2 regions of the Intestinimonas sp. UBA1698 genome follow, and region 2 is predicted to be linked to the other one. Evidence: riboswitches for the same ligand, from Rfam matches in the RefSeq annotation. Region 2 holds a riboswitch; the other holds the start of a gene.
What was found. A riboswitch is a leader RNA that binds a small molecule or an ion and turns the genes downstream of it on or off. The one in region 2 is predicted to bind cobalamin.
Positions count from the first base shown of each region.

Region 1 (9,737 bases), on a different contig from region 2:
CTTGGCGCAGCAGGTCCCCGCGCCCAGGTTCTCGTCCAAAAGCTGCTGCACCGACAGGGAGAGCAGCTCCCGCTGGGCCTGGGGCACGTCGAAGTGGGTGAGGGCCGCCGCCCAGGAGCTCCCGCTCAGGTCCAGGTCCAGCCGGGCCGCCCGGTCGTAGACCTGCCCGGCAGGGATGCGTCCCTCCAGCAGGTGGGCATAAAACAGCTCCCGCAGGACAGGCAGGCTCTCCTCATAGCGGCTGCGCAGGATCTCCAGATCCTGGCGCTGGGCCCGCTCGGTATCCAACTGGTCCCGCAGCTTGCGCAGTACCTCGGACAGCTCGGGGGCGTTGATGGGCTTGAGGATATACTCCGACACGTTCATGCGGATGGCCTGCTTGGCATATTCAAAGTCGTCAAAGCCGGAGAACACCACGAACTTGGCGGCCGGCAGCCGCTGGGTCAGGATGCGGCACAGCTCCAGGCCGTCCATGAAGGGCATCTTGATATCGGTGAGCACCACGTCGGGCCGGAGCTGCTCGGCCAGCTCCAGCGCGTCCTGGCCGTTTTCCGCCTCCCCCACCAGGGAGAAGCCCAGTCCCGCCCAGTCCATTTTCCGGCTGATGCCCACCCGGATATCCTCCTCGTCGTCCACCAGGAGCACACGATAGGGGTCCATGGGAGATTCCTCCTCTTTCATCTTACATGTAGTATACCACAGGCCGGGAAAAGATACAAAGGGCGCGCGTCCGTCGGATGCGCGCCCTTTTGCAGGTCGGAAGGCTTATTTCTTGACCAGGTATTTGCGCATGTCCAGCGCGCAGGCAAACAGGATGATGCCGCCCTTGATGAGGTACTGTAGGTTGGGGTCCACCTTCATCATACTCAGGCCGATAAAAATCAGCCGCAGCATGAGCACGCCCACCATAACGCCGCGGATCTTGCCGATGCCGCCGACGAAGCTGACGCCGCCGATGACGCAGGCCGCAATGGCGTCCAGCTCGTAGTTGAAGCCGGTGTTTGCGGTGTTGGAGCCAATCCGGGCACCCTCGATGAAGCCGGTGAAGCCATACATGGCGCCGGCCAGGGCAAAGACCAGGATGGTGGTCAGGAATACGTTGACGCCGGAGACACGGGCGGCCTCCTCGTTGGCGCCCAGGGCGAACATGTTCTTGCCGAAGGTGGTCTTATTCCAGATGAACCACATGATGAGCGTCAGGATAACGGCGAAGAGCACATACCGGGGCACCGGGGTGTCGCCCACGCGGAAGAGCTCGCCCTTGACAAAGTCGGTATAGCTGGCGTCCAGATTGGAGATGGCCATGCCCTTGTTGTTGCCCATCTGCACGTAGAGCAGCAGCAGGGTGTAGACGATGAGCTGGGTGCCCAGGGTGACGATGAAGGGATGGAGCTTGAACTTGGCCACAAAGAAGCCGTTGAAGGCTCCGAAGGCCGCGCCGATGAGCATGGCCACAGGGATGACCACCCAGATGGGCAGGGTGCCGATCTCCGGCCACATCTTGTTGGCCAGGTTGGCGGCGCTCTGGAGCAGGGAGGCCGAGATGCAGGCGGTCAGGCCCACGATACGGCCGGCGGACAGGTCGGTGCCGGTGAGCACGATGCAGCCGCCGATCCCCAATGCGGCAGGCAGATAGGCCGCCGTCTGGGACAGAATGTTGATAATGGAGGCGGGTTTCAGAAAGTTCGGGTTTACGACGGCTATGTAGATCACGGCGATGATCATCAGGATGAGCAGGGCGTTGTTCAGCAGCAGGTTGCCCACCCGCTTGGCATCCCACGCCTGCCGCTCCAGGGCCTTGGATTCTTTACTCATTGCGGCTTCCTCCCTCTTAAACATATTTGGCAGCCAGGGTGAGGATTTCCTCCTGGCTGGTATTTTTAGCGTCAACCTCTCCGGCTAGCTGGCCGCCCGACATGACCAGGATGCGGTCGCAGACGCCCAGCAGCTCCGGCATCTCGGAGGACACCATGATAACCCCCTTGCCCTCGTTGGCCAGATCGATGATGAGCTGGTAGATCTCATACTTGGCGCCCACGTCGATGCCGCGGGTGGGTTCGTCCAGCAGCAGCACCTCCGGCTTGGTCAGCAGCCAGCGGCCGATGATGACCTTCTGCTGGTTGCCGCCGGACAGCGAGCGGATCTGGGTCTTCTGGCTGGGGGTTTTGATGTGCATGGCCTCGATGGCCCACTTGGTGTCTTCCTCCATTTTCTTGTCGCTGAGGCAGACGCCGCCCACCAGATAGTTTTTCAGGTTGGAAATGACCGTATTCTCCCGGATGTCCCGGATGCCGAAGATACCGGTGGCCCGGCGCTCCTCAGTGAGCAGGGCAAAGCCGTTTTTAATGGACTCCCGGGGGGTCCGGTTCCGGATGACCCGGCCATGGAGCTTGATGGTGCCGCCCGCCTTGGTCATGGCGCCGAACAGATTCTCCAGCACCTCGGTACGGCCGGAGCCGTCCAGGCCGGCGATGCCCAGAATCTCCCCCTTGCGGAGCTGGAAGGATGCGTCCTTTAGGCGGGTGTACTTACCCGCCAGGTGCTCCACCTCCAGGATGACTTCGCCGGGCACGTTGGTCTTGGGCGGGAAGCGGTTGGTGAGCTCCCGTCCCACCATCAGCTTGATGATCTCCTCCATGGTCAGCTCCTTGGCCGGCCGGGTGGCCACCCAGGTGCCGTCGCGCATGATGGTCACTTCATCGCTGATGCGGAGGATCTCCTCCATTTTGTGACTGATGTAGATGATGCCGCAGCCCTTGGCCTTGAGCATATTGATGATGCGGAACAGGTGCTCCACCTCCACCTCCGTCAGGGAGGAGGTGGGCTCGTCAAAGACAATGACCTTGGCGTCGTAGGAGACGGCCTTGGCGATCTCCACCATCTGCCGCTGCGACACGGGCATGGCAGACATGGTGGTGCTGGGGTTTACCTTGACCTCCAGCTCGTCAAAGATTTCCTTGGTGCGCTTGCGCATGACGGCCTCGCTGACCATGATGCCGCCCACCTTGGGGTAGCGACCCAGCCACAGGTTGTCCTGCACGCTGCGGGTCAGGGCCTGGTTGAGCTCCTGGTGCACCATGGCCACCCCGTTCTCCAGGGCCTCTTTGGAGCTCTTGAAGTTGACTTCCTTGCCATCCAGGACGATGGTGCCGCTGTCCTTGTTATAAATGCCGAACAGGCACTTCATCAGGGTGGACTTGCCTGCGCCGTTCTCTCCCATCAGGGCGTGCACCGTGCCGGGCCGGACCTTCAGGGATACATTGTCCAGAGCTTTGACGCCGGGAAATTCCTTGCTGATGCCTTTCATTTCCAGCAGTGCCGGCTGATCCATATGCTTCCTCCTCTCCATGGCGCTCCCCGGAGGAGCGCTGCTGTGTGGAGCCGCCGCGCCGGGCGCATCCCGTCCGGCAGGCGCCCGGCGCCGGGGCTCCACGGCGTAAGCGGGGCTGCCAGATGGCAGCCCCGCTCGTCCGTTGGTGTGTTCGGTTGGGGCGATGCGTACTGTTTTGTATCCGGGTCTGCCTTATTCGGCGGTGTACACGCCGTAGGGCACACGGATCTTGGCCACGCCCTCGTCCACGTTCAGGTCGCCGGTGTTGTCCATCAGGGCGGCGCCGTCCTTGATGTTGCCCACCAGGGTGGTAATGGTCTCGGCCATGCCGGCGGCGTCCTGCATGATGGTGCCGGTCATCTTGCCCTCGTCGATGGCCTGCTTGGCGGAGGCGATGGCATCCACGCCGAAGACGGGGATGGTCTTGCTGCTGCCGTCGCCCAGGTTGTAGCCGGCGGTCTGCAGGGAGGAGATGGCGCCCAGTGCCATGTCGTCGTTGTTGGCAATGATCAGCTCGACCATGTTGCCGTTGGCCTCAGAGTACTCGGCCAGGATGGTGTCCATGTAAGCCACGGCGGCGGCGGCGGACCAGGCGCCGTTCTGGTCAACCTGATACTTGGTATCCACGTCGCCGGCGTAGTAGGCCAGCGCGGGCTTGCCGGCCTCGGTCAGGACGGTGTCGGCATCCTCCACGCCGAACTGGGTACGGGCCTCGGCCTCGGCGTTGCCCTCCTGGCCCTTGAACATGACATAGGAGATGACGCCGTCGCCGTTCAGATCCACGGCCTCATAGTTCGCCAGCAGGTACTCGCCGATGAGCTTGCCCTGCATGTGGCCGGCCTCGGGGGCGTCGGTGCCCACGAAGGCGCACTTGTCATAGCTGTTCACCACGTCGTCGGAGACCTCGCGGTTGAAGAAGATGATGGGAATGCCGGCGTCCTTGGCGGCGTTCACAGCGTTCTGGGCGGCGTCCGGGGAGGACGTCTCCACGATGTTGACGATCAGCAGGTTGGCGCCATTGGCCAGCGCGGTGTTGATCTGGTCGGTCTGCTGGGACTGGTTGCCGGCGCCGTCAAAGTTGTCGTAGTTGACGCCCAGGGCGGTCAGCATCTCGTCCATATTGTTGCGGACGCTGGAGATGTACACGTCGGAGTAGTTGTAGTAGAACACGGCCACGTTCAGCTCACCGGCCTGAGCGGGCTGGCTCTCCGCAGGAGCAGAGGCGGAGGGGGAGGGAGAGGCGCTGCTGCCGGAGCCGCTGCCGGAGCAGCCGGCGAAGGCGGCAAACATGAGAACGGCTGCAAGAACAAGAGCAAGTTTCTTCTTCATCGTTTTTCCTCCTAAATGATACATATCGTTTTTTGCAGGGTTCCATCCGCTGGGGAACGTCTTTCCCCGGGACGCCTCTATTGTAATCGGCCGGGCGGGAAAAGACGATAGAAAATTCTTTGCTCTTCTAGGAAAAAACTTTGCTTCCATGACAACTACGGTGCATAAGTTTCTTCATTTTTGTCGTTTTTGCCTAATATTGGTGGAATGTAACGAAGGATTCCTCCGCGTGTTCCGCATAGCGCGCCCTCAGAGTGTACCCGTTCGTCCTACCCTGCTGCCGGGCGCGCGGGGAGTGAGGAGGGATGCTTCATGGCAAGCGGACAGACCGCGCATTACGGGCTCTCCCAGTGGGAGCCGGAGGACAGTTTTTTGCGGGAGGAGTTTAACGCGAACTTCTCCAAGATCGACACGGAGGTGTTCAGCAAGGCGGAAGCCGTGACCGGGACCTACACCGGGGACGGGGAGTCGGAGCGGATCATCGAATTGGGCTTCTCGCCCACGGCGGTGCTGCTGCTCCGCAATACCGGCGCCAGCAAGGACAGCAGCAACTATTACGGGGGCCTGGCCCTGCGGGACCACCCCGTCCTCCTGCCCACCGGGGCGACGGTGCTGGCCATCACCGGCAGCGGCTTTTCCGTCCACGTCGGCGGCTCGGCCAGCATCAGCAATTCCAACGGCAGCGGCTCTCTGTTCCACTACCTCGCCTTTCGCTGAGCCAGAGGCGCGCCGAGCAAAAGGCCCGGACCGGCGATGGCCGTCCCGGGCCTTTTTTGTCCCGGCTGGACGGGAAGCTGCCCCGCGTCTGTTCGGAATGACTTGAACGGGGGGCCGAAAATGCATGGTTGACTTTTCCTCTGCCTGCGGTATAATCAAAAGGGTCCCGTCTGAAAAGGCCGGGACCCTTTTTGGATATCTTCAAATTTGATATGCCGCATCATGTCCTCGGGTAGGAGCTGCCGTTCAGGCAGGCCCGGGGATGAGGGAATCCGGTGAAAGTCCGGAGCATTGCCCGTTGCCGTATGCGCTTGAGGCTGTCGTTCGTGACGTGAGTCGGTCATTGGGGAAACCTGAGAAGGCGGAACGACAGACGGGGAGGGTTTCCAGGGTCAGACCTCCGGATGGCGCGAGCCGGAAGACCTATGATGCTCGAAGCCGGAGGCGCGCCGCGCGCCGAGGGACAGGGGCCCACGCGAACAGACGGACGTGGTGAATCAAAGGATTCACCACGTCCGTTTTTTGATGACAGAAGGGGGAGCGATTGGATGAAACGATTCAGTCAGAGAGGGCTCAGCCTGCTGCTGGCCCTGGCGGCAGTCATCTGCCTGGCCAATCCGGTCTGGGCCGCCGGATCGGACGACGCTCTGGAGGCCGCCCTGGCGGACACCGCGCAGTATGTCTGCGCCGCCGTACCCGAGCCCCGGGTGGGCTCCATCGGCGGAGAGTGGGCGGTGCTGGGCCTGGCCCGCAGCGGCTATGCGGTGCCGGAGGGGTACTACCAGAGCTACTATGACGCGGTGGAGGCCTATGTTAAGGCCCGGAACGGCATCCTCCACGACAAGAAGTACACCGAATATGCCCGGGTCATCCTGGCCCTGACCGCCATCGGCCGGGATGCCCGGGATGTGGCGGGCTATGACCTGACGCTGCCCCTGGGCGACTACGACAAGACCGTCTGGCAGGGAATCAACGGTCCCATTTGGGCTCTGATCGCCCTGGATTCCGGGGACTACCCCATGCCGGAAAACCCCGCGGCGGAGACCCAGGCCACCCGCCAGATGTATCTCGACCACATCCTGGACCGCCAGCGCTCCGACGGCGGCTGGAGTCTGGCGGGGGAGGACGGCGCGGGCTCCGACCCGGATGTCACCGCCACGGCGCTCCAGGCCCTGGCCAAATACCAGGACCAGCCGGCCGTGGCCGCGGCCACCCGGGAGGCTCTGGCCTGTCTGTCCGGTCAGCAGGACGGGCAGGGCGGCTTTGCAAGCTGGAGCACCAGCAATTCGGAGAGCGTAGTGCAGGTGCTGGTGGCCCTGTGTGAGCTGGGGCTTCCTCTGGATGACGCCCGCTTTGTCAAAAACGGCTCTACTCTGCTGGACAATCTGCTGCTCTTCTACCGGAGGGGAGCCGGGTTTGTCCACACCGGCGCGGGCACGGGCTCCAGCCAGATGGCCACGGAGCAGGCGCTCTACGGTCTGGCCGCCGCCCAGCGGGCCCGGGAGGGCCGCAGCAGCCTCTACCGCATGGGTGACGCGGCCCCTGCGGCCGGAACGTCGGGCTCTGCGCCGGAGGGCGGCCCGGCGGGCAGGGACCCGGCGGTACGGCCCCAGCCGGTCACCGCCCCCGGCGTCACCTTCCCGGACCTCTCCGGTCATGCCGACCGGGCTGCCGTGGAGGCTCTGGCCGCCCGGGGCATCATCACCGGCGGCGACGACGGTCTGTTCCGCCCCGACGGTGCCATGACCCGGGCGGAGTTTGCCACCATCGTGGTGCGGGCCCTGGGCCTGGCTGCCGGCCCCCTCGGCGGGGAGACCGTCTTTTCCGACGTGGCTCCGGAGGCGTGGTATGCCCCCTACGTGGACGTCGCCTACCGCCGCGGCATCGTAAGCGGCGTGGGCGACGGCAAGTTCCGGCCTGACGGCACCCTCTCCCGGCAGGAGGCCGCCGTCATGGTGGCCCGGGCCGCCGGACTGTGCGGTCTGGATACGGCGCTGGACGCCGCCGCCGTGCGCAGCCTGCTGGCCTCCTTCTCCGACTATGTCACCACGGCGGCGTGGGCGCGGGAGAGCCTGGCCTTCTGTTATCAGGAGAACATTCTGGACCCGTCCGACCTGGCGATCCGCCCCGCGGAGGCCATCCGGCGCTGTGAGGTCGCCCGGATGCTCTTCCGGATGCTGGACCGGGCCGAACTGCTCGTATAGGAGGCACAGCATGTGGTGGAACCGATCTAAGCGGCAGATTCTGATCCTGGTGCTCCTGGCGGCGGTGCTGGCCGGCGCCTTCTGGCTGGGCGGCAACGCGCCGGGCAGCCGGGGCTGGGCACCGGAGGCCGTCCCCTCTCCGGCGGCGCCCTCTGCCAGCGCGGCACAGACGGAGGTCCTCCCAGCGCCGTCTGTCAGCCCCACTCCTGCCCCCTCAGCCGCTCCCGCCGTCACGCCGGAGCCGGCGGAACCCCCGGAAGCCCTCCCCGTGTCCCCGATGCCGGAGGAGATGCCCGCAGCACCTCTACCGATGCAGACACCCGCGCCCCTTACGCCGCCTCCCTCCGCCGGTGCGGGAGCCTCAGTCCTCCAGGGCATGGGGGGTACGGACCCGTCGCTCGCCGCCCCGGCGCCGGAGGGAAAGCCCCAGCCGGTGGACCCCCAGGACGCGGCTTTCTCCGACGTGGCCCACACCTGCACCCTCTCGGTCCGGTGCGACACCATTCTGGACCACCTGGATTGGCTGGACGCGGAGAAGGCCGAGCTGGTGCCGGAGGACGGCGTGATCTTTCCGGAGACCCAGGTCACCTTTTACGAGGGAGAGAGCGTCTTCAACCTGCTCCAGCGTGAGATGAAGCAGGCCAAGATCCACCTGGAGTTTGAAGAGACACCCCTTTATCACTCCGCCTACATCGAGGGCATCCACAACCTCTATGAATTTGACTGCGGCGAGGGGTCCGGCTGGACCTACCGGGTCAACGGCTGGTTCCCCAACTACGGCTGCTCCCGCTACCAGCTTCAGGAGGGGGATGTGGTGGAATGGCTCTACACCTGCGACCTGGGCGCCGACGTAGGTGCCCTCTCCTCCGTCGGAGGGGCGTAACATACCGGGCGGCGCGGCAGACCCCCGCGCCGCCTTTTTGAAATGGACTGATGCGTTTGCAATCCAGAGATGCCTTTTCCAGCTACCACCCGGCGGTGAACTTTCTTTATTTCGGCCTGGTGCTGTTCTTTACCATGTGCTTTCTGCATCCGGCCTGCCTGCTGCTCTCCCTGGCCGCCGCCCTGCGGTACGCCGTCTGCCTCAACGGGCGCCGGGCGGTGCGGCGCAGCCTGCGCTACCTTCTGCCTGCGGCGCTGCTGGCCGCCCTCATCAATCCGGCCTTCAACCACCAGGGGGCCACGATCCTGACCTACCTGCCCTCGGGCAACCCCCTGACGCTGGAGAGCATTGCCTACGGCCTGGCTGCCGCCGCCCTGCTCTCCGCCGTGGTCACCTGGTTTTCCTGCTATACGGCGGTGATGACTTCCGACAAGTTCGTCTATCTCTTCGGGCGGGTCATCCCCGCCCTCTCCCTGGTCCTCTCCATGGCCCTGCGGTTCGTGCCCAGGTTCCAGGTCCAGGCCCGGGCGGTGTCTCAGGCCCAGCGCTGCGTCGGGCGGGACGTGTCGGACGGCAGCCTCCTACAGCGCCTGCGCAATGGGGTGACCATCCTCTCCATCCTGCTCACCTGGTGCCTGGAAAACGCCCTCGAGACGGCGGACAGCATGAAGAGCCGGGGCTACGGTCTGCCGGGGCGGACCGCCTTTTCCATCTATCGTCTGGACGACCGGGACCAGGCCGCCCTCTGGTGGCTGGGGGCTCTGGGCGGCTATATCCTGTCCATGTGGGGGGCGGGCGGCTTTGCCTGCCGCTACTTTCCCACCTTCCGCCTGGCCCCCCGGGACGGCTGGAGCCTCTCCGGGCTGCTGGCGTTCGGGCTTTTGTGCCTGACGCCGGTCATCATAGATCGAAGGGAGGATCGCCAGTGGACACGTTTGCGATCCATGACCTGACCTTCTTTTACCCTGGGCAGGCGGTCCCCGCCCTGGACCGGCTGGACCTGACCGTCCGGTCGGGGGAATTTTGGGTGCTGTGCGGCCCTTCGGGCTGCGGCAAATCCACCCTGCTGCGCCAGCTCAAGACGGTGCTGGCCCCCCATGGCCACCGGCTGGGGGAGATCCGCTTTGAGGGCGTCCCCCTGGACGAGCTGGACCAGCGGGAGCAGGCGGCGCGCATTGGCTTCGTGCTCCAGTCCCCGGAGAACCAGCTCGTCACCGATAAGGTGTGGCATGAGCTGGCCTTCGGCCTGGAGAGCCTGGGCTACGACACCCCC
Region 1 is NZ_DCJO01000001.1:55,126-64,862, reverse strand. It holds gene B3H64_RS00330 (response regulator) at 1-660, opposite strand, end outside; gene B3H64_RS00325 (galactose/methyl galactoside ABC transporter permease MglC) at 766-1,815, opposite strand; gene B3H64_RS00320 (sugar ABC transporter ATP-binding protein) at 1,832-3,331, opposite strand; gene B3H64_RS00315 (galactose ABC transporter substrate-binding protein) at 3,524-4,660, opposite strand; gene B3H64_RS00310 (hypothetical protein) at 4,973-5,377, shown strand; cobalamin riboswitch at 5,583-5,820, shown strand; gene B3H64_RS00305 (S-layer homology domain-containing protein) at 5,926-7,581, shown strand; gene B3H64_RS00300 (DUF4430 domain-containing protein) at 7,592-8,464, shown strand; gene B3H64_RS00295 (energy-coupling factor transporter transmembrane component T) at 8,515-9,417, shown strand; gene B3H64_RS00290 (ECF transporter S component) at 9,390-9,737, shown strand, end outside.
Region 1: another riboswitch for cobalamin. It lies ahead of B3H64_RS00305 (S-layer homology domain-containing protein); the one in region 2 lies ahead of B3H64_RS09430 (S-layer homology domain-containing protein).

Region 2 (9,737 bases):
CTCAGTATACACTGTTTATCGGATATAAAGGAGGTCTCGGTATGCCGGACTATCAAGCCCTCTACACCTACCTGTTCAACCGGGTCACCGATGCGGTGGCCGCCCTGCAGGCCCGGGACTATGGCACCGCGGAAGACATTCTGAAAAGCGCCCAACAGGATACCGAAGAGCAGTACGCCGAAGGCGAGTAGAGCCCCGCGCCCCGCCCCTCAATTTCGCCGTGAGCCTTGTATTTTCCCCTGCCATCGTATATAATGTCAGGGCGAATCAACGGAAAAGAGGGTTCTGCCGATGAAATTAGGCATCGTGGGTCTGCCCAACGTGGGCAAATCGACCCTGTTCAACGCCATCACCAACGCGGGCGCCGAGTCCGCCAACTACCCCTTCTGCACCATCGACCCCAACGTGGGCGTGGTGGCCGTCCCCGACAGCCGCCTGGACTGGCTTTCCGACTTCCACAAGCCCAAAAAGACCACCCCCGCCGTGGTGGAGTTTGTGGACATCGCCGGTCTGGTGAAGGGCGCCTCCAAGGGCGAGGGGCTGGGCAACAAGTTCCTATCCAACATCCGGGCCACCGACGCCATCGTTCACGTGGTCCGCTGCTTCGACGACCCCAACGTCATCCATGTGGAGGGCTCCACAGACCCCCTGCGTGACATTCAGATCATTGATATCGAGCTCATCATGGCCGATATGGAGATGGTCCAGCGCCGCATCGACAAGTGCTCCAAGGCCGGCCGGACCGGCGATAAGAAGGCCGCCCATGAAGCGGAGGTCTTCCAGGGCCTCCAGGACTGGCTCAACGAGGGCAGGTCCGCCCGCTCCTACGAGTGCGGCGAGGACGACGCCGCCCTCATCGCCACCGCCGAGCTTCTCAGCCTCAAGCCCATCATCTACGCCGCCAACCTGGACGAGGCGGGCTTCTCCGACTACCAGAACAACGCCTACTACCAGCAGGTGGCGGGTGTGGCCGCCGCCGAGGGCGCGCAGGTCATCCCCGTCTGCGCCCAGTTGGAGGCCGAGATCGCCCAGTTGGAGCCCGACGAAAAAAAGCTGTTCCTGGACGACCTGGGCATCCCCGAGTCCGGCCTGGACCGGCTCATCAAGGCCAGCTATGCCCTGCTGGGCCTCATCTCCTTCCTCACCGCCGGTGAGGACGAGTGCCGGGCCTGGACCATCCAAAAGGGTACCAAGGCGCCCCAGGCTGCCGGTAAGATCCACACCGACTTCGAGCGGGGCTTTATCCGGGCCGAGGTGGTCTCCTTCGACGACCTGGTAGCCAACGGCAGCATGAACGCCGCCAAGGAAAAGGGCCTGGTCCGCAGCGAGGGCAGGGACTATGTCATGCAGGACGGGGATATTGTCCTCTTCCGCTTCAACGTGTAATCGCTTAAAAAGGACCGGGGCGTCCGTCCAGTGGACGGACGCCCCGGTCCTTTTTTACTGCTTCCAGTACAGGCAGTAGCTGACGTGGGTCTGGCCCAGATAGACCCACACCGTGTCCCCCATATCCAGCTTTTCCTCAAAGACCAGGTCGGGGACAAACAGCTTCAGTGAGGTGCCCTTCATACCAGTGCGGATGTTTTTGCCCTCCGGCGCGGGCTGTGCCCGGAAGGCCTCTACCTGGGCGGGCAGATCGGGCAGCTTCACCTTCCGGCTGAACTCCGGCAGGAAACGCTCCGCCTCCACATAGACCACGTGCTCGGGCTCCTTGAACCAGTTGACATTCACGGTGATCGCTCCTTTCCCCTCCATAAAGGCCTCTCTGCAAAGCAATGCCTGCCGCTCCCTTTTGCTTCATCGGACCATGAGGCCCACCAGGCGCTCCAGAACGGCGGCCACCTCGGCGCGGCTGGCATTCCCGGCGGGGTCCAGCCGCCCGCCGTCCTTTCCGGTCAGCAGGCCGGTGGCCAAGGCCCAGGACAGGGCCTCCTCCGCCCACCCGGCGCGCTCGGCGCCGTCGGCAAAGGCGGTGAGCGGCTGCCGGGCGGAGGTATCCAGGCCGGCGTACCCGGCATAGCGGTAGAGCATGGCGGCCAGTTCCTGCCGGGTGATGGAGCGCTCCGGGGCAAAGGCCCCGCCGGAGACCCCGTTGGCGATGCCTGCCTCTGCCGCCCAGGCGGCGGCCGAGGCGTACCAAGCCTCGACCGCCACGTCGGAGAAGGCCGCCTCAGCCCCCTCCGGCTGGCCCTCCAGGCGGTAGAGCACCGTCACCAGCATGGCCCGGGTCAGCACCCCGTCGGGGTCGAAGCGGTTGCCGCCCACCCCCTGGAGCAGCCCGCGGGAGGCGGCGAAGGCCACCGCTTCCGCCCCCCAGTATCCGTCGGGCACGTCGGCGAAGGTCTCTGCCCCTCGGATCAGAGCCACGGAGGCCGAGCCGGGCAGCAGCAGATAGGCGGTGCCGTCCGCCACCAGGGATTTTTTCAGCGGGGCGGCGGCGCCATCCGCCCCCACCAGTGCGGGCACCAGCCCCGCCTCCGCGGCGGGGAAGGCGACCCGGATGCCGCCGGGCAGGGTCTCCACCGGCTTGCCGTCCACCAAGACGGCGACGGTCCGGACCCCGTCCGCCCCCTGTCCCACCGACACCGACACCGTCCGGCCGCCTGCGTCGGCCAGTGCGGCCAGCGCCCGGCTGGAGAGGTCCACCTGCGCCAGTCCGGTCTCAATCCTTAGGCCGACCCCGGTCTCCCCAGCCAGCCGCTCCACCGCCGTCCGGGGCAGCTCCACGGTGACCTGGTCCGCCCGTCCCGAGACGTCGGGCCGGATGATAACACACCCTGCGCCACCGTTCTGGGCGGCGTCCAGAGCGGCGCGAATCTCCTTTTCCGTCACCGCCGCCTTGGCCTCGCCGGTTTTGTCTGCCACCGCCTGGGGCTCCAGAACGGCGCTGGTGTCCGCCGCCCCTGCCGAGGAGCTGCCGCCCCAGGACTCCGAGCCGTACTCGTCGTGGTAATTGTCAGTGTAGAACCAGATCACCTTGGCATCCCGCGTCAGCGAATAATCCCGGCAGCCGATGTCGGCGGTGGTGCCGTTGACCATATACAGCCAGCCGGAATCCTTGCTGCCGTGCCCGAACTCCTCCTCGTCTCCAATGGAGCTGATGTACCCCGGCGTGCTCTCCACATAGTCCACCCCCGCCTGGGTCAGGGCGGCGTCCAGGGCGTCGAACACCGACTGACCGGCCCGCAGCGCCACAGACTCGTCAGCCAGGACCACCTGATAGGCCGAGGTGTTGTGCTTATAGGTGTATTTTCCGCCGCAGGCGCTGTCGTCGTGGGTCAGCACCTTGACGGAGACGGTGATGCTCCTGCCGCTGTCTGCGCCGGGCGCGGCGGCCAGCGAGACGCTGATCTTCTGGCCCGTGTGGGCCTCAGCCTGGGCCTCCGTCACGGTAAAGGAGCCGGTCTTGCCCACATACCCGCTCTTGCTCACGGTGTAGGTGTAGGTCCCGGCGGGCAGGTCATAGCGGAAGGGAGCCGCCGGCGTCTGCTCCGTCTCCTCCCGCAGGACGGTCACCGCCGCGTCATCCGGGATGACCGCGAAGGTCACCGGGCCGTGTTGGGCCCAGGTGGCCTCGGCCGTCTCCATGGCCCGGTCGGAGAAGTCAAACAGCCGGAAGGGCAGCCCCGTCTCCCCGCACCGGAGGGCGGCGATCAGGCCGCGGAAGCCCTGCTCGGTGGAGAAGGAGTTGGACGTGGGCCGGAAGCCATCCAGGGTGTCGCTGACATAGGTCAGCAGTCCGTCCACCAGGGAGGGCTGGCCCTCGCCTGCCGTCACTTCGGCAGGGTCGATACCCAGCGCGGCAAAGGCCATGGCGGCCAGGCCGGTGGAGGCGGCGTTCCCCATGCCGCCGTCTGCCCCCTGGCAGGCCCGCACCTTGGCCAGGGCCCCGTCCACGGCCTCCTTCACCAGAGCGTTGCCGTCACAGTAGGGGGCCAGCGCCAGCAGCATGGGCGTGGCCCCGTCGGGGCCCCAGGATGTATTGCCCCAGGAGTCCTGGCTGTCCACCGCCGCCTGGATCAGGTAATCCATCTGCGCCTGGGTGGCGTAGCCCTCCCCCTGCTGGAGCGCCAGAATGACGTAGGGCAGGGTATACGGATTGGTCACGCTGGCAGCCTTGCCGTCCACCATGGCCGTCAGCTTGGCCACCACGTCCACCTCCCGCAGGTCGGCGGTAACGGTCTTCCGGGCGTCGTAGCCCAGGGCCCGCAGGGCAATGATGTATTTGGCCAGATCGCCGGGCGCGTCGGTAGCGTCAGCCTTGGCCAGGAAGGTATCCAGGCAGGCCTGCACCTGGTCCGCGGACAGTTTGTGGCCGCGGTCCGGCCAGGCGGCGGCATAGGCAGCCAGATCGGCGGCCAGCCAGGGGCCATTGCCGTCGCCCGCCACGCCGGAGGCCGCATACCGGGCCGCGATGTTGTCCAGGACCTCCCGGGCCCCAACCGGGGTGACCGTCACTGTAAATATCTTAGTCAGGCTTTCCAGCCCCGCAGCCGAAAGGGTGGCTGTCAGTGTAACGGTCTGCTCCTTGGCCCCCCGCCGGACCACGCCGCTGCCGCTTATAACATCCGGTGCGCTGGATGTCCAGGTAATGGAGGACAGCCCGCTGGCCCCGGTCTCCGGTAGATCCAGGTCCGCAGAGACCTCCACCGTGCTGTCGCCGCCCCCCAGCCGCAGGGCATCCCGGTCCGCCTCCAGCTCGGCTGCGGTCAGGGCACGGCTGATCCGGACGGTGTAGGTTTTGGCGGACAGCCCAGTGCCCTCCGGCGGTTCTACCACCATTCGCAGCACGTTGACCGTGCCGCTCCAATCCAGGTCCCTGAGTATAATCCAGCTATCCCCCTGCGGGCCTGTGACCTGCGCCGCCGGCTCCGCAGCCTCTCCCAAATAGATGGAGACCACCGCATTCCCAGAGGCGGCGGCTGCCTTCACCTTGACCATTGACAGCGTGGTGGGAAAATCGTAGAGGGCGTATTCTGTCTCTGCGGGATCAAAGTCTATGGACCCGGTGTAGCTCTCCATCAGGTCCGTCACGACCAAACTGGTCAGCTCGTTGGCCGGGCTGGGCTGCATCGCTGCGGCCAGGGCTGCCGCAGCCTTGATCAGTTTGTCGGCGTCCGAGCCGGGGCCATAGAGGGCGCTCCCCTTCTCCGCGACATACTCCAGCCAGAGCCCCATATAGGTCTCATCCAGCCCGCCGATCAGCGTTTCAGCTTCCGCAACGGCCTGCTCCAGAGCCGCTTTTTCCGGGTCGGAAAAGGCGGAGGTGTCCCATGCCTTGGCCTGCTCCAGGGCGGTCCGGGCCTCGTCCAGCGCATCTAGGAACTCGTAATCGTAATAGTGCATGGCATTCCCGCTCCAGACCCCATAGAGGCTGTAGCGGAAGGTATACGTATCCCCTTCTGTAACCGGATCTGCTCCGATGCCGGCCGGGGCGTCAAAGTCGCCATTGATGGCATAGGACCAGCCGGGGTACTGAAAGCTCCCCTCCTGGACCTCGGTCCCCAGCGTCTCGTTGATGGCGCTGATGCCCGATACCCAGCCGATGCCCGTCACAAAGCCCTTGTCCAGCCCAACGATATCCAGTCCCTGGTCCTTCTGGGCCTGGGTCAGCACATCCTTTACGGTGGACCCGGCCGGCACCGTCACTGTCACCGGTCCTGGCAACGGCGACTGCACGCCCAACTCCGCCAGCATTTCCGGCTCTGCAACGGCGCGGATATTGACCTCCAGTGTGACCGTCACGTCCTCCGCCGCAAAGGCGGCGGCGGGCAGCAGACTCAGGGTCAGCACCAGCGCCACCAGCAGAGCCAAAGCCTTTTTCATCCTGTTTTTCATCGCGCTCTCTCCTTTTTCGTCTGGGCGGAGCCCGCCCAAAATATAAAATGCCGCGGCAAGCATATGCTTGCCACGGCCGTTTTTCCGCAACACCAGAGCCCCGTCCCTCCACGGGGCGGGTCGTTTTTGTAGGTCTTCTGACTTGCGTTTAGGGAGCGTCTGCTCCTGCGCCCGCATCCCGCCTTCCCAGGTCTCCCCAGTGACTGGCTTTCGCCAACGGATGCGGCCTCCACGCTTACAGCGGCGGTTACCGTCCGGTCTGCACGGTCTCCCGTGTTCCGGTTCCCTTGTCCATCTCTCCCGGTGCCGGGCCAGGGCCCACGCCCCGAAAGAGCCACAAGAACATCTCTTTTTTCTTTTTCAATTGTCGGTCCAAGCGGGATGGGCCCAGAAGAGCCATCCATCCTTTTCCAGTATACACAGTCTGCGAAGGGATGTCAATGCCCTTTTGCGCCGCCTAGACCAGCAGAATATACAGCAGCATGGCGACCAATCCCACTCCCGCCAGCAGCAGGTCGAAGGAGAAGGTCTCCCCCACCAGGAACCGCCGGGGCTTGCGCTCATATGCGCCGAAATTCTCATCGTGCTTAGGCACAAAGATGCCGGGAGCCTTGGTAAAGAGGATGCGCTCCCCCAGAAAGACAATGACGTCCCCCACCGAGGCCGCGGCCCGGGCGCAGAAGGCGCCCAGGAAGGCCAGGGCATTCAGGGCGGGCCGGTACACCAGCTCCTCCAGGTCCAGCCTCTGCGGCCAGCGGTTGAGGTAGACCTCCCCGCCGCTCTCCCGCCGCATCAGTAGCCCCCGGATGACCGCCAGATAGACCAGCGCGCCGATGCCCAGTGAGATGCAGGCCCCCTTCAGATTGGTCAGGGAGAAGTAGTGGAGGGTCTCCTCCAGGTGGTCGCCGTGCAGGAACTCCGCCGCCCAGACGGCGATGGGCTGCATGGTAAGGGAGGGGGTCACGCCCAGCGCCAGCAGCACCCCCGCCCCGCCGGTCAGGGCCGCCGCCGTGCCCGCAGACCAGTAGGGCTTCGGCGCCGCGTGCTGGCCCCGGGCCTTGGGGGAGAGAAAGATGCACACAAAGAGCTTGGTCATATAGGCTGCCGTCAGGCCGCCGGAGATCAGGAACAGCCACTCCACCACACGGTAGACTCCGGCGTCCAGACCCGCGTGGGTCAGGGCGTGGATGTACTCCACAATGCTCTCGTGGAGCAGGGTCTTGCTGACGTATCCGGAGAAGCCGGGCACCCCGGCGATGGAGCAGGCCCCCACCAGAAAGACCGCCTTGAGCCAGGGCTTGTCGCGGCCCCAGCCCCGGATGTCGTTGAGGTTCAGGGAATGGGTCCCCAGATAGACCACCCCAGCCGCCACGAAGAGGACCAGCTTGATCAGGGAGTGGTTGAGCATATGCAGAATGGTGCCCCAGGCCGCCAGGGCGTTCTCCCCGCTGAGGAGGCCCTGCATGGCCACTCCCACCAGGATAAAGCCGATCTGGGACATGGATGAGCAGGCCAGAGTCCGCTTCAGGTCCACTGAGAAGACGGCCAGCACCGCCCCCAGCACCATGGTCACTACCCCCAGCAAAAGCACCGCGTCCCCCCAGGGCGCGTCGGCCCGGAACAGGTTCCGGGCGATTACCAGAATGCCGAACACGCCGCTTTTGGTCAGGATGCCGGACAGCAGGGCCGAGGCCGGGGCCGGCGCCACCGGGTGGGCCTTGGGCAGCCAGATGTGCAGGGGGAACATGCCCGCCTTGGCTCCGAAGCCCGCCAGGCAGCAGCCTCCCGCCACATAGAGCGGGACCTTCTTCTCCTCCGGCAGGGCGGCGGCCAGGCCGGCCAGCGCCCCAATCTCCAGGGTGCCCAGCAGGTCGTACAGCAGGAACAGCCCCACCAGCAGGGTCATGCCGCCGATGACCGCCACCGCCAGATAGGTGTTGGCCGCCCGGAGGGCCTCCGGGGTCTCGTTTTGGGCCACCCACACGTAGGAGGTGAAGGACATCATTTCAAAAAAAACAAAGAGGGTGATGAGGTCAGCCGCCAGAAAGACCCCCATCAGGGCCCCCAGGGTCAGCAGCCAGAAAAAGTAGTAGCGCTCCTTGTGCGCGGCGGCGGCAAAGTATTCCCGGCTGGCCAGGCCGGTGGCCAGCCACAAAAAGCCCGCCACCAGGACCAGCAGGGTACGCAGGCTCCCCGCCGCCAACCGCAGTCCCAGGCCGCACACGCCGGGCAGGGCGGCCCCCGCCCCGTCCGCCGTCAGCAGCAACAGGGCCGCCGCCAGCTCCACAGCGGGCACGATGCGGACATACCAGTCCCGGCCCGCCGGGCTCCGCTTCCCCAGGGGAAAGACCGCGAAAGCGCCCAGAATAGGGAAAAGCACCAGAAACAGCAGCAGATCGGTTTGCATGTTCTCTTCCCCCCTTACAGCAGCCCCTGGCTGACCTGGGTCAAAAAGCCGATAACCAGGTTGGAGCACAGGGCCAGCACCACGCCCATGGACGTCAGGAGCACCAGCGGCACGGTCATGGTCTTGTCCGGGTCGTGGACCTTGGCCAAGGCCTCGGCGTCCAGCTTTCCCACCGGGAAGTAGGCCCGGACCACCACTGTCATCAGATAGAGGGTGGTCAGCAGCGTGGACAAAATCAGCGCCCCGATGCCCACGTAGGCCAGTTTGTTCTGGGAGGCCACGGCGGCGGTGGCGATCATCCACTTGCCCGCGAAGCCGCCCAGAGGAGGCAGGCCGATGAGGGCAAAGGAGGACACGGTGAAAGCGGCGAAGACCACCGGCATCACCCGCCCGAAGTTTTCCAGATCGTAGACGTACTCCCGACCGCTCTTGTGGAGGATGGCGCCGGCGCAGCAGAACATGGTAATCTTGACCACCGCGTGATAGACCATATGGGTCAGTCCGCCCAGCAGCCCGGCGGGAGTCATGATGGTAAAGGCGAAAAGGATGTAGGACAGGTTGCTCACCGTGGAGAAGGCCAGCCTCCGCTTCAGGTGGGGGGTGCGCAGGGCCCGGGCGGAGCCGTAGACAATGGTGACGATGGTGGCCGCCATGACCACCGTCTGGGCCCAGGTGCCCCGGAGAAAGTCGGCCCCGAAGCCGAAGTAGATGAGCCGCATGACGGCGAAGGCGCCCGCCTTGACCACCGCCACGGCGTGGAGCAGGGCGGAGACCGGGGTGGGGGCCACCGAGGCGTCGGGCAGCCAGCGGTAGAAGGGGTAGATGGCCGCCTTGACGCCGAACCCGAGGAAGGCCGCCACAAAGACCACCAGCAGCGTCCGCTCGTTGCCCGCCACCCGGGCGGCGTCCAGAATGCCGCCGTAGGTAAAGTTCAGGTGGCCCGCGCCGTAGTTGAGCAGGAACACGATGCCGATGAAGGCAAAGGCCGCGCCGGACAGGGAGTAGATGAGGTACTCCCGCCCGGCGTACCGGGCCTTTTCGTCGGCGGCGTGCATCACCAGGGGCAGGGTGGACAGGGTCAAAAGCTCATAGAACAGGTAGAGGGACAAAAAGTCCTCCGAGTAGGCCACGCCCAGCACCACGCCGTAGGCCATGAGCCAGAAGGAAAAGAACCGGTTCTCAGAGCCCTCGTGGGACATGTAGTCGATGGCGTACACCGTGATGATGGGCCACAGGGTGGAGACGATGGTCCCGAACACCATGGACGCCCCGTCGATCCGCAGGGAGATGGAAAACACGTCGTTGAACCGGACCATGATGCAGGCCAGGGCGTCGCTGCCCTGGACATAGGTGACGCCGATGGCGGCAAAGGAGAGCGCCGAGGTGATCAGCACCGCCGTCATCAGGTAGAGGTTGCGTGTTTTCCGGCTCTCCGGGTGCAGGATCAGCAGACCCAGGCCCATCAGCACGGGGAAGAGGATGGGCAGATTGA
Region 2 is NZ_DCJO01000035.1:41,424-51,160, reverse strand. It holds gene B3H64_RS09445 (hypothetical protein) at 42-191, shown strand; gene ychF (redox-regulated ATPase YchF) at 292-1,386, shown strand; gene B3H64_RS09435 (hypothetical protein) at 1,441-1,731, opposite strand; gene B3H64_RS09430 (S-layer homology domain-containing protein) at 1,798-5,838, opposite strand; cobalamin riboswitch at 5,953-6,191, opposite strand; gene B3H64_RS09425 (complex I subunit 5 family protein) at 6,296-8,245, opposite strand; gene B3H64_RS09420 (complex I subunit 5 family protein) at 8,260-9,737, opposite strand, start outside.